DNA from 2 places in the Methylobacterium sp. M6A4_1b genome. Region 1 is predicted to be linked to the other one. Evidence: riboswitches for the same ligand, from Rfam matches in the RefSeq annotation. Region 1 holds a riboswitch; the other holds the start of a gene.
The links. A riboswitch is a leader RNA that binds a small molecule or an ion and turns the genes downstream of it on or off. The one in region 1 is predicted to bind cobalamin.
Positions count from the first base shown of each region.

Region 2: linked by a shared signal. The riboswitch ahead of ACLBWX_RS19275 (CbtB domain-containing protein) and the one ahead of ACLBWX_RS21475 (TonB-dependent siderophore receptor) in region 1 are both predicted to bind cobalamin.

Region 1 is NZ_JBKEZQ010000039.1:8,141-13,707, forward strand. Features, by position in the region: gene ACLBWX_RS21465 (BLUF domain-containing protein) at 104-580, opposite strand; gene ACLBWX_RS21470 (DUF1624 domain-containing protein) at 876-2,039, opposite strand; gene ACLBWX_RS21475 (TonB-dependent siderophore receptor) at 2,039-4,147, opposite strand; cobalamin riboswitch at 4,252-4,450, opposite strand; gene ACLBWX_RS21480 (ATP-binding cassette domain-containing protein) at 4,665-5,498, opposite strand; gene ACLBWX_RS21485 (lysine N(6)-hydroxylase/L-ornithine N(5)-oxygenase family protein) at 5,539-5,567, opposite strand, start outside.
Region 2 is NZ_JBKEZQ010000026.1:32,331-37,897, forward strand. Features, by position in the region: gene ACLBWX_RS19250 (MFS transporter) at 1-862, opposite strand, end outside; gene ACLBWX_RS19255 (cobyric acid synthase) at 929-2,383, opposite strand; gene ACLBWX_RS19260 (hypothetical protein) at 2,380-3,096, opposite strand; gene cobO (cob(I)yrinic acid a,c-diamide adenosyltransferase) at 3,096-3,695, opposite strand; gene cobU (bifunctional adenosylcobinamide kinase/adenosylcobinamide-phosphate guanylyltransferase) at 3,692-4,225, opposite strand; cobalamin riboswitch at 4,309-4,502, shown strand; gene ACLBWX_RS19275 (CbtB domain-containing protein) at 4,558-4,734, shown strand; gene ACLBWX_RS19280 (CbtA family protein) at 4,762-5,517, shown strand; gene ACLBWX_RS19285 (DUF1636 family protein) at 5,510-5,567, shown strand, end outside.

The DNA.
Region 1 (5,567 bases):
GAACCGGAGATGGGTGCGTTCTCTTCGCCCCGTTCGTGGACTTCATGTTCAGAAATACAAGATCAATCGTAAGTCGACCGATGGCGGCCCGGCGCTGCTTGGACTAGGCTCGCCCGAGGGAATTCAGAGGACCGGAGTCGAGGTGCTTCAGAATCCGCGTCAGGGCCGCGACATTGTCTTTGTCTTCCGTGCTTTCGAGTGCGTCCTGTAGGACGAGGCGGATATCCTCGGATTCGACCCGCTCCATGTCCCAATTCGGATAGAGACGTTCGCGGTCTTCCTCGCTCTGGCTGAGCGTGACGATATCGTGATGGCGCGGATCGCCGTGCAGGCTCGCAATGAGGCCTTGCATCTGGGCGGCCGGCCCCTCGATCCATTGGAAGAAGATCCCGCTGCCGAAAACCAGAACGCCGGTGATGCCGCGTGCAAGATTGTGCCGCTGCGCCGACTCGACGATACGGCCGACCTCCGCGTCGTCGACTCCGTCGGCGGCACGGCTGCAGTAGACGAAGTGATACAGAGCGGTCGAAGCGCCCTCGTCCAACTCGGCGCCACGGAGAAAACCGTATTCGTCCAACATGGGGGACCATCTCCGGAGATGCAGGACGGGCCGTCGAGACCGGTGCGTGGACGGCACGATAGCGCATCCGACCCGATTTGAAACCGGACTCGGCCACCGAGGTCGTTGCGCGTTCGGCTCCGCGATGCGCCCGCCGGCGCATTCACCCGCGGCCGATTCCATGCGCCGGGGAGCAGGATGCATCGCCTCCTGTGCGAACCCGGCGGCGACACGGCCCGCGAGGCGGCGACATGGGCCTCGTAGCGGCCGCAGCGAGGCCGCTCCGAACCTCTCGCGACGGACGTTCGACCCTGGACTAGAGGTAGCTGAGGCCCGGCCAGGCGGCGCGGCGCTTCAGGCCGACCATCCAGCGGCAGGCGAGCCAGAGCGGCGGGACGAGGGCGGCGGCGATCAGCCAGATCTGCGCCGGAGCCCCTGCCTCGATCCGGCCGGAGGGGCCGGCGAAGCCGAGCATGAGGGCGCCGTCATGGAGCAGGCGCAGAAGCCAGAGATGCGCCAGATAGAAGAACAGCGGCGCCCCCCCGAAGGCCCGCAGAACCCCGAGGCTTCGGGCCGGCAGGGTCTCGAACAGGGCGAGGAGCCAGAGGCCGAGGCCCAAGGTCAGCAGCAGGAAGTCGGCCGAGGGCGGATACTTGGTCAGGTTGAAGAAGGAGAGGGCCGTCAGGAGGAGCGTCGCCCCCGTCTGCCACGGCACCGGCTCGCCGTAACCGTTGAAGCCCCGCAGGATGAGGAAAGCGGCGAGCGCCGCACCGCCGAGCGCCAGGAGCCCCGCGCGGCGGCTGGCCGGCCGGACCGCTCCGGCGAAGAGCGGCCCGAGGGCGTAGCCCGCCGCGATCACGCCGAACCAGGGCAGGACAGGATAGGAGGTGCGCGCCACGCCCCAGGGCAATCCGATGACGCCGCGCTGGTGCAGGATCGACCAGAGCACGTAGCCGGTGTCGCCGGATCGGAGCACGAGCCCATCGAGCAGGTTGTGGCCGAGCATCACCGCGAAGGCGAAGAGGATCAGGCCCGCGCGCGGCAGCCAGAGCAGGGCGGCCAGCGCCACCATGCTGAGGCCGATGGCCCAGATCACCTGCAGGTAGAGGATCGGCGGCGCCAGACTGCGGGTCCAGGCGAGGCTCACCAGCGTCACTTCGAGAAGGATCAGCAGGAGGCCGCGCTTGAGCAGGAAGCCGCTGGCCGCACCCCGGGCGCCGTGCTTCCGGGCGTAGAGGCTGGCCGAGAGTCCGGTGAGAAGGATGAAGACCGGGGCGCAGAGATGCGAAGTCAGCCGCGTCAGCACGAGATCGGGCGGGGTGACGGCGAGGTCCATGGGGTCGCGGACCTGGGCATGCAGGTAGACGAACTCCCGCACGTGGTCGACGAGCATGAGCAGCATGACGAGGCCGCGCAGGGCATCGATCGAGACGATGCGGGCCTGCGAGAGCGGGAGGGGTGTCGAGGCGCGCTCCGCCATCAGAAGCGTGCCGTCACGCTGACGGTGAGCCGCCGCGGCTCGCCGACGCCGACCCAGAAGCTGTTGTAGGAGCGCTCGTAATAGGTCTCGTCGAAGATGTTGTCGACGTTGATCCCGAAGCGCAGGTTCTCGTAGCGGTAATAGGCCAGCGCATCCGTCAGGACGTAGCCCGGCAGGCGGAAGCGTTCGTTGCCGCTGTCGCCGAGGCGGGAGCCGACGGCCCGGAAGCCGCCGCCGATGCCGAAGCCCGTCCAGTCGCCGGCCTGGACCTCGTAGATGCCGAGCAGGGAGCCGCTGTGGCGCGGGATGTTGAGGAGCGGCGAGCCGACCCGCAGGACCTCGTCGCGGGTGACCGCCGCGTCGATGAAGGCGTAGCCGCCGATGATCCGGAACTCGGGCGTGACCTGTCCGACCAGGCCGACGTCGAAGCCCTCGCTGCGCACGGCACCGGCGGCGATCTGGAAGAAGAAGTCCGCCGGGTCGGTGGTCAAGACGTTCTGCTTCTCGATGTGGAAGGCGGCCGCCGTGACGCTGAGGCCGTCGAACAGATCGAGCTTGGCCCCGACCTCGTAGGCGAACCCGGTCTCCGGCGCGAAGGGCCGGGAGGCGCTGTCGAAGCCGGTATTGGGCCGGAACGAGGCGGCGACGTTGCCGTAGAGGGCCAGGAACGACAGCGGGTGGTAGACGAGCCCGGCGCGGGGCGAGAACCCGGTGCGGTCCTGCTCGGTTCGCTCGTTCGCGACCTTGTCCCGGAAGGTCTGGTTGTAGAAGTCGGTGCGGTTGCCGATCAGCAGCTTCCATTCCGGGCTCAGGGCGATCTGGTCCTGGAGGTAGACCGCCGTGTTGCCGACGTTCTCGCTGGCGCCGTAGCGGCGCGTGAAGGGCGGCTTGGCCTTCCCGTAGACGGGGTTGAACAGGTCGATGGCGAAGGGATCGAGGTGCGGGGTCGAGCGCTGCAGGTTCTCTGTGCTGTTGTAGCGCTCATGCTCCAGGCCGAGCAGCAGGGTGTGGGCGAAGGGCCCGGTCTCGAAGCGACCGGTGAGTTCGGCCTGGCCGATGGCGACGCCCCAGGTGAAGTCGTGGCGGCGGAACTCGCGCAGGAGCGTGCGGCCGTCGTCGAGGATGCCGGTCGCGCCGGTCTGCAGGCCCGTGAGGCTGCCGGTGTTGACGTGGCCGGCGACGCGCAGCTGCCAGTCGGTGTTGAGGGCGTGCTCCAGCCGCACCTGCAGGAATGCGCTCTCGGAAACGGAATCGTCGCCCGGCTCGCCGAAGAAGCGCGAACGCGGGACGAGGCCGAGGCGATCGTTCACCGCGACGGTGCCCCGGTCGAAGGTCTGGCGGTTGCGCAGGTATTGCGCCTCGAACGTGATCTTGGTGTCGGGCGTCACCTGCCAGCTCACCACGGGCGCCACCAGAACCCGGTCGCCGTCGACGAAATCGCGAAAGCTGTCCTGGCGGGCGAGGACGCCGTTGAAGCGGTAGAGGACGCTGCCGTCCTCGTTCAGCGCGCCGCCGGCATCGACCGTGGTCCGGGCGGTGCCGAAGCTGCCGAACAGCGTGCCCATCTCCACGAAGGACCGGGCCACCGGCTGCTTCGTCAGGATGTTGACCGTGCCGCCCGGGTCGCTGCGGCCGTAGACGGCACCGGCCGGACCTTTCAGGACCTCGATGGACTGGACGTTCTGGGTGTCGGGCGCGCCGTTGTAGCCGCGGGCGATGTTGAAGCCGTTCTGGAAGATGTCCTGGGTGGCGAAGCCGCGCACCGAGTAGAGCGCGAGGTTCTGGGCGCCGAAGTCGTTCTGCTTGCCGACCCCCGGCACGTAGTCGAGGGCGCGCTCGACGCGCGTCGCGGCGGTGTCGACCAGGACTTCGCGCGGCACCACGTCGACCTGCTGCGGCACGTCCCTTCGCGGCGTCACCGTCTTGGTCCCGCTGTAGAGGTCCGGCACCCGATAGGTCGGGGTGGCCGTCAGGGTGCCCTCGACGGAGAGGGCGTCGAGCACCACGGCGGTCTCACCGGAGCGCGTCCCCTGGGCCGCAACGGCGGAGGGGATCGCGCAGGACAGGGCCAGCGCGGACCAGAACGGATTCGATGGACGATGGGACAAACGGACGGCCTCGGCAGTGGCACGTCACCGCGAACGAGGCCGGCCCGTTCGCGGTCCGCGAACGCCCCGACACCCGCCGGGGCACCCCGCCCAGCGCGTCTCGCGTGTGACCACGACTGACGGCAGGTCTCCTGGCTCGCGGGTCACGGCCCTCTCATCGTCTTCCCAGGCCCGAGGACCCAGTGACGTGTTGATGATGGGCTCGCCGCTTACAGTTGCGGGGGCAGCCGCGGCCTCGGGCCTGCACCCTCACCGCGTTCCCTTTTGATCCTCCGGGGAGGAACCGTCGAAGACAAGGAGACCGAAGAGACGGTTCGCCGTCAATCGCACTCCGAGGCTTTCCCATCGCATGTGTTCGGAAGGCGACAAGACGGCGTTCACGAAGATCGTCCCACGGCTCTCCCGCGTCTCGACGTCTTCGATTCCGAGCAATCCTTCGGGAAGCGACCCAGCAACCACGCCGCATCGTGCGATCCGTCCGTCGGCCAGGCACGAAAACGCACCGCGACGGCGGCCTTCATCGCGTGAAGCCGATGGGGACGCCGGTGTCGGGGTGCCGGAAGATCCCCATGCGAATCCCGTAGATGGCTTCGAGGGAGTCCGGCGTGAGGAGGTCGTCCGGAGAGCCGCGCCGAATGAGGCGCCCGCCGTGGAGGGCGAGGATCTCGTCGCAGTAGCGGGCCGCCAGGTTGATGTCGTGTAGCACCACCAGCACCGTGACGTCGCGCGCGTCGGCCAGGCGCCGGACCAGGGCCATCACGTCGACCTGATGTGCGACGTCGAGGGCCGAGATCGGCTCGTCGAGGAGGAGGCAGCCGGCATCCTGCGCCACCAGCATGGCGAGCCAGACCCGCTGCCGCTCGCCCCCCGAGAGGCTGTCGACGAGACGCTCGGCGAAGGTCTCCGTATCGGTGAGGGCCATCGCCTCGGCGACGATCCGGCGGTCGGCGGCCCCGACCCGCCCCAGGGCTCCGTGCCAGGGATAGCGGCCCATGGCGACGAGCTCGCGCACCAGCAGTCCCGGCGCCTGAGGCGTCGCCTGCGGCAGGTAGGCGACGGCGCGCGCGAAGGCCCGGTCGCCCCAGGCATCGAGGGGGCGGCCCCGGAAGCTGATGCGGCCCCCGCTCGGGCGCTGCTGGCGACCCAGCAGCTTGATCAAAGTCGATTTGCCGGAACCGTTATGCCCCACGAGGCCGACGACGCCCCGGCTCGGCAAATCGAGGGTGAGCGGGGCGAGGAGCTGCCGCCCGGGCACGGCGAACGACACCCCGTCGAGCCGGTAGCCCACCGCGTCCCCCGCCGGCGGGGCGGCCGCGGGGGCATCGGCGGGTGGAGAGGCCGTGGCGATCATCCGGGATGGTCCGTCGAGGCGTGCGGTCGGGCGGGCGGGATCAGGCCGAGACGCGGGCCGGGGGAGCGT
Region 2 (5,567 bases), on a different contig from region 1:
TGAAGCCGTTGACGGTGTTCGAGACCGCGAAGCTGCGCACCACGGTGGGCAACCAGTAGCTGAGCCCGTAGGCGGCCAGCGGGAAGGCGACGTAGACGGAGGCGAGCATCCAGACCCGCCGATCGAGGAGCGCGGCGAAAGGATTGCCGTGCTCGACCTTCCCGACGGATTCGCGCTCGGCCGCGAGGGTGCGGCTCAGCCAGTCGCGCCCTTCCCGGCTGAGCCAGGGCGCCTGGTCCGGCCCGTCGGGCAGGATGCGCAGGACGATGACCGCCAGGGCCAGGGCGGGGATTCCGGTGGCGACGAAGACCCATTGCCAGCCCTGGAGGCCGAGGGTGCCGTCGAGGTCGAGGAGCGCGCCGCCGATGGCCGCGCCGACCGCGTTGGCGAGCGCGCTCGCGATCATGAACCAGCCGATCATCCGCGCCCGGTGCGATTGCGGGAACCACAGGGTCAAGGCGAACAGGACGCCGGGGAAGAACCCCGCCTCCGCGACGCCGAGGAGAAGGCGGAAGATGTAGAACATCGTCGTGTTCTGGGTGAAGCCGAGGAGGATGGTGATCAGCCCCCAGGTGAGCATGATCCGGGCGAACCAGCGCCGCGCCCCCACCCGCTCCAGGATCACGTTGCTCGGCACTTCGAACAGGAAATAGCCGAGGAAGAACAGCGACGCTCCGAGGCCGTAGACGCTCTCGCTGAGGCCGAGGTCGCCCACCATCTGCAACTTGGCGTAGGAGATGTTCTGCCGGTCGATATAGGCGATGAGGTACATCACCCCGAGGAGCGGCATCAGCCGGAGCGTCACGGTGCGGATCGTCGCCTCGGCGACGCGCGCATCCACCTGGGGAGGGGCCGGGACCATCGGGTGCTTCCTCGCCGCGCCCGTCGTGAGCCGGGCGATCGAGGCCGAGCCTAATCTCTCCGGCCGCTACAACGCTAGGGCGTGGAGCGACTCGCAGGCGACATGCGCCTCGAGATGATCGGCCAGCCGGTCCAGCACCGCCTCGATGCCGGCTTCGTAGGCGAGCCCGCTCGGGGCCGCCCCGAGGCGGGCGAGCCAGGCGCCGCGCTGGCGGTCGTCGGCGAACAGGCCATGCACGTAGGTGCCGGTCACGCGGCCGTCGGCCGAGACCGCGCCGTCGGAGCGACCGTCCGCGAGCCGGATCGCCGGACGCGCCGTATCCGGCCCGGTGGTGTCGCCGACATGCATCTCGTAGCCCACGAACGGCACGCCGTCCGGCAGGCTGGTACCGGTGACGGCCGCGAGGTGCTTGAGCGGCGTCATCACGGTCTCGATGTCGAGGAGCCCGAGGCCCGGCACCGAGCGGGGCGCGCCTTCGATGCCGTGCGGGTCGTCGATGCGCCGGCCGAGCATCTGGTAGCCGCCGCAGAGCCCGAGCACCCGCCCGCCGCGGCGGACATGGGCGCGGATGTCGATGTCCCAGCCCTCGGCGCGGAGGGCTTCGAGGTCGTCGATGGTGGTCTTCGAGCCCGGCAGCAGCACGAGGTCGGCCACCGGGATCGGTTCGCCCGGGCGCACGAGCACCACCGCCACGTCGGGCTCGGCCCGGAGCGGGTCGAGGTCGTCGAAATTGGCGATGCGCGGCAGCACCGGCACGGCCACGACCTTGCGCCGGGCCGCCCCGGCGCCGGAGCCCGCGAGGCCGAGCGCGTCCTCCGCCGGCAGGCGGGCCGCGTCGGGAAAGTGCGGGATCAGCCCGAAGCTCGGCCAGCCGGTCGCCTGCGCGATGGTGGCCATGCCGTCCGCGAAGAGGCTCGGATCGCCGCGGAAGCGGTTGACGAGGAACCCCCGGATCATCGCGGCATCCGCGGGGTCGATGACCGCCTTCGTGCCGACGAGGCTGGCGATGACGCCGCCCCGGTCGATGTCGCCGAGCAGGATCACGGGCGTGCCGGTGGCGCGGGCAAAGCCCATATTGGCGATGTCGCCGGCCCGCAGGTTGACCTCCGAGGCCGAACCCGCGCCCTCCACCACCACGAGATCGGCCTCGGCCTTCAGATGCGAAAAGCTCTCCAGCACGGAGGCGAGGAGGCGCGGCTTCCAGGCTTGGTAGTCCCGCGCCTTGGCGGTGCCGACCATGCGGCCCTGAACCACGACCTGGCTGCCGGTCTCGCTCTGCGGCTTGAGCAGCACCGGGTTCATGTGCACCGAGAGCGCTACCCCGGCCGCCCGAGCCTGCAGCGCCTGCGCCCGCCCGATCTCGCCGCCATCGGCGGTGACGGCGGCGTTGTTCGACATGTTCTGCGGCTTGAAGGGCCGCACGGCGAGTCCCCGGCGCGCGAAGACCCGGCACAAACCGGCCACGATCAGCGACTTGCCGACATCCGAGCCGGTGCCCTGGATCATGATGGCGCGGGTCATGGCTGAGGCCGCGCCGACGGGGACGCGGCGCAGGCCGGATCGGCTGGCCGCACGGCGCGATGAAAGGCCAGGACGGCGGCCCCATAGGTCTCGACGACCTCCGCGAACGGCACCCGTTCCGCCGTGAACAGCACGGCCCGGTGCCGGAACAGCTGGTCGGGGATCGCGAGGGCGCCGCAGGTCGCAGCCGGGGGTGGCGCCTGCTCCCACCCGTGCGGCAGGGGCTGCCACAGGAACTCCGCACCGATGGTCTGCCGCGTCGTGCCGAGGGCCTGGACCGCCCGGCCGAACGGCGTGTCGGTCGTCGCGAGGAGGCGGTTCATCTCCGGCGTCAGGCGTTCCGGCACGTACCAGTTGTCCGCCTCGGACAGGACGTGGTCGCCGCAGGCGAGCTTCACCTGACGGTAGCGGAGGACCGTGTCCGAGCCGGCATTCAGGCGCCGTCGGGTCTCGTCCGAGGCCGGCTTGTCCAGCCCGCGCTGCAGATTCGCCGCGAGCCGGGGCTTGGCGGCCATCCCATGCTCGGCGCACCACCCTTCGAGGGTCGCGGTGGCGGAGCGGCTGGCGAGCAGCCGGGCGAGCAGCCCCTCCATCACCGCCAGGGCCTCGACGCGGCCGAGATAGGTGGCGGGCCAGGTCGGCGCAGGATCGGCGCGGACTCCGTGGGTTCCCGCCAGCATGGACAGCGCGACAGCAGCGATGGCCACCCGCATCAGAACTCGATCCCCTCCTGCGCCCTCACCCCGGCGGCGAAGTGGTGCTTCACGCTGCCCATCTCGGTGACGAGGTCGGCGGCCTCGATCAGGGCCGGCTTGGCGTTGCGCCCCGTGACGATGACGTGGAGGTCCGGTCGGCGCGCCCGGAAGGCCGCCACCACGGCGTCGAGGTCCAGGTAGTCGTAGCGCAGCGCGATGTTGAGTTCGTCCAGCACCACCAGGCGGATCGTCGGGTCGGCCATGAGGTCGAGGGCCTTGGCCCAGGCATGCTCGGCGGCGGCGATGTCGCGGGCCTTGTCCTGGGTCTCCCAGGTGAAGCCCTCGCCGAGGGTGTGCCAGTCGATCCGATCGCCGAAGGCCTTGAGGGCGTGCTTCTCGCCCGTGTCCCAGGCGCCCTTGATGAACTGCACGACGCCGACCCGCCAGCCATGGCCGAGGGCCCGCAGCATCAACCCGAGCGCCGCCGTGGTCTTGCCCTTGCCCGGGCCGGTATTGACGATCAGGAGCCCCTTCTCGATCGTCTTCTCCGCAACCTCAGCGTCCTGCACGGCCTTGCGCTTCTCCATCTTCTCGCGATGGCGGTCGGCATCGTTCATGGGGTGGCTCCGGGCTGGGGTTTCACGATCAGGGGAAGGCCCGCCACCGTGAGCACCACGCGGTCCGCCTGCGCCGCGAGGCGCTGGTGCAGGCGTCCGGCGGCGTCGCGGAAGCGGCGGGCCAGCGCATTCTCCGGCACGATCCCGAGGCCGACCTCGTTGCCGACGAGGACCACCGGGCCGGGCGCCGCCGCGCAGGCCGCGAGCAGCGCGGCGGTGGCGGCCTCCAGGTCGGCCTCCGACAGGATCAGGTTGGTGAGCCAGAGGGTCAGGCAATCGACGAGCACCGGCCCGGTCGCGGCGGCGACCGCCTCGGCCAAGGCGAGCGGCACGTCCTGCGTGATCCAGCCGTCCGGGCGGCGGTCGCGGTGGAGCGCGATGCGCGCCCGCATCTCATCGTCCCAGGCCTGGGCGGTGGCGAGGTAGAGCCAGGGTCGCGGGAACGCCTCGATCAGCGCCTCGGCGTGAGCACTCTTACCCGAGCGCGCGCCTCCGAGCACGAGGGTCATTCGGGGCGTGGGGTGCGGCATGCGGAATGCTGTGCCCGAAATCGGGGCTCGAGGTCAAAGGCGCGAAACCGCCCGGGTCGCGTTGTCAGGAGATCGGCAACCGCGTAGAAGCGTGGATCGGACGGTGCCCCGGGAACGGGGTGAAAAGGGAATGCGGTGAGGGGGCGACCCTGAAACCGCGGCTGCCCCCGCAACTGTGAGCGGAGACGGGACTGCCATCGGCCACTGGAGCGATCCGGGAAGGCGGCAGGACCAGCGACCCGCGAGCCAGGAGACCTGCCTCCGAGAGTGGACCTGCCGTCCACCCGCGCGATTCGTGACGGCCGCCGGCGGGGCGGCCAGGAGATGACCTGATGTCGACCAACACCCTCGTCCTGACCGGCACCCGCACCAACGAGCGCCTCGGCGCCGTGCTCGTGGCCGCCTTCCTCGGCCTCGGCCTCGTGTTCATGGCGGGCTTCGCCCCGGCGATGGCGCTGCACAACGCGGCGCACGACTTCCGCCACAGCCAGAACTTCCCCTGCCACTGAGCGCCTCCGCTTAAGGCAGCACCTCTCATGATCATCCGGCTCGTGTCGGCGGCCCTGGTCGCCGGCTTCCTCGCGGCTGTCGTCGCGACGGGCCTGCAGCTCGCGCTCACCTCGCCGCTCATCATCGCGGCCGAGCGCTACGAGACGCAGGCCTCCGCCGCACCCGTCCTGCCGACCCGCGCCTCGCTGATCGTGCGCGTGCACGGCGGTCACGATCACGGCACCAAGGACCCGTCCGTCGCGGGCGGCGAGGTCGCACCCGCGTGGCAGCCCGGCCCCGGCCTGCCGCGCATGGCCTTCACGGCCCTGGCCACGCTCGTGGGCGGCGTCGGCTACGCGCTCCTGCTCGGCGCCGTCCTGCTCGCCTGCAACCGCGAGCCCAATCCCGAAACGGGCTTGCGCTTCGCCGTCGGGGGCTTTCTCGCGGTGGCGCTGGCCCCCGCCCTCGGCCTCGCGCCGGAACTCCCCGGCATGGAGGCCGCGCCCCTGGCCGACCGCCAGTTCTGGTGGGTGATGACGGCCGTGGCCACCGCCGTGGGGCTGTATCTCATCGCGATCCGGCGGGCGCCGATCACGATCGCGGGCGGCATCGTCCTCCTCGTCGCGCCGCATCTGGCGGGCGCGCCGGAGGCGAGCCACGCCGCCTCGAACCTGCCGGCCTCCTACGCGGCACAATTCGCCGCGCGCTCGCTGGGCATCGCCTTCGTGTTCTGGGCGGTGATCGGGCTGGCCTATGGCTGGGCCTGGGGCCTGTTCGGCCGGAGCCGGGCCGTCCATGCCTGAGCTGGAAACCGCCGCGCCCGTGACCCTCTACGTCTGCGCCACCTGCCGGG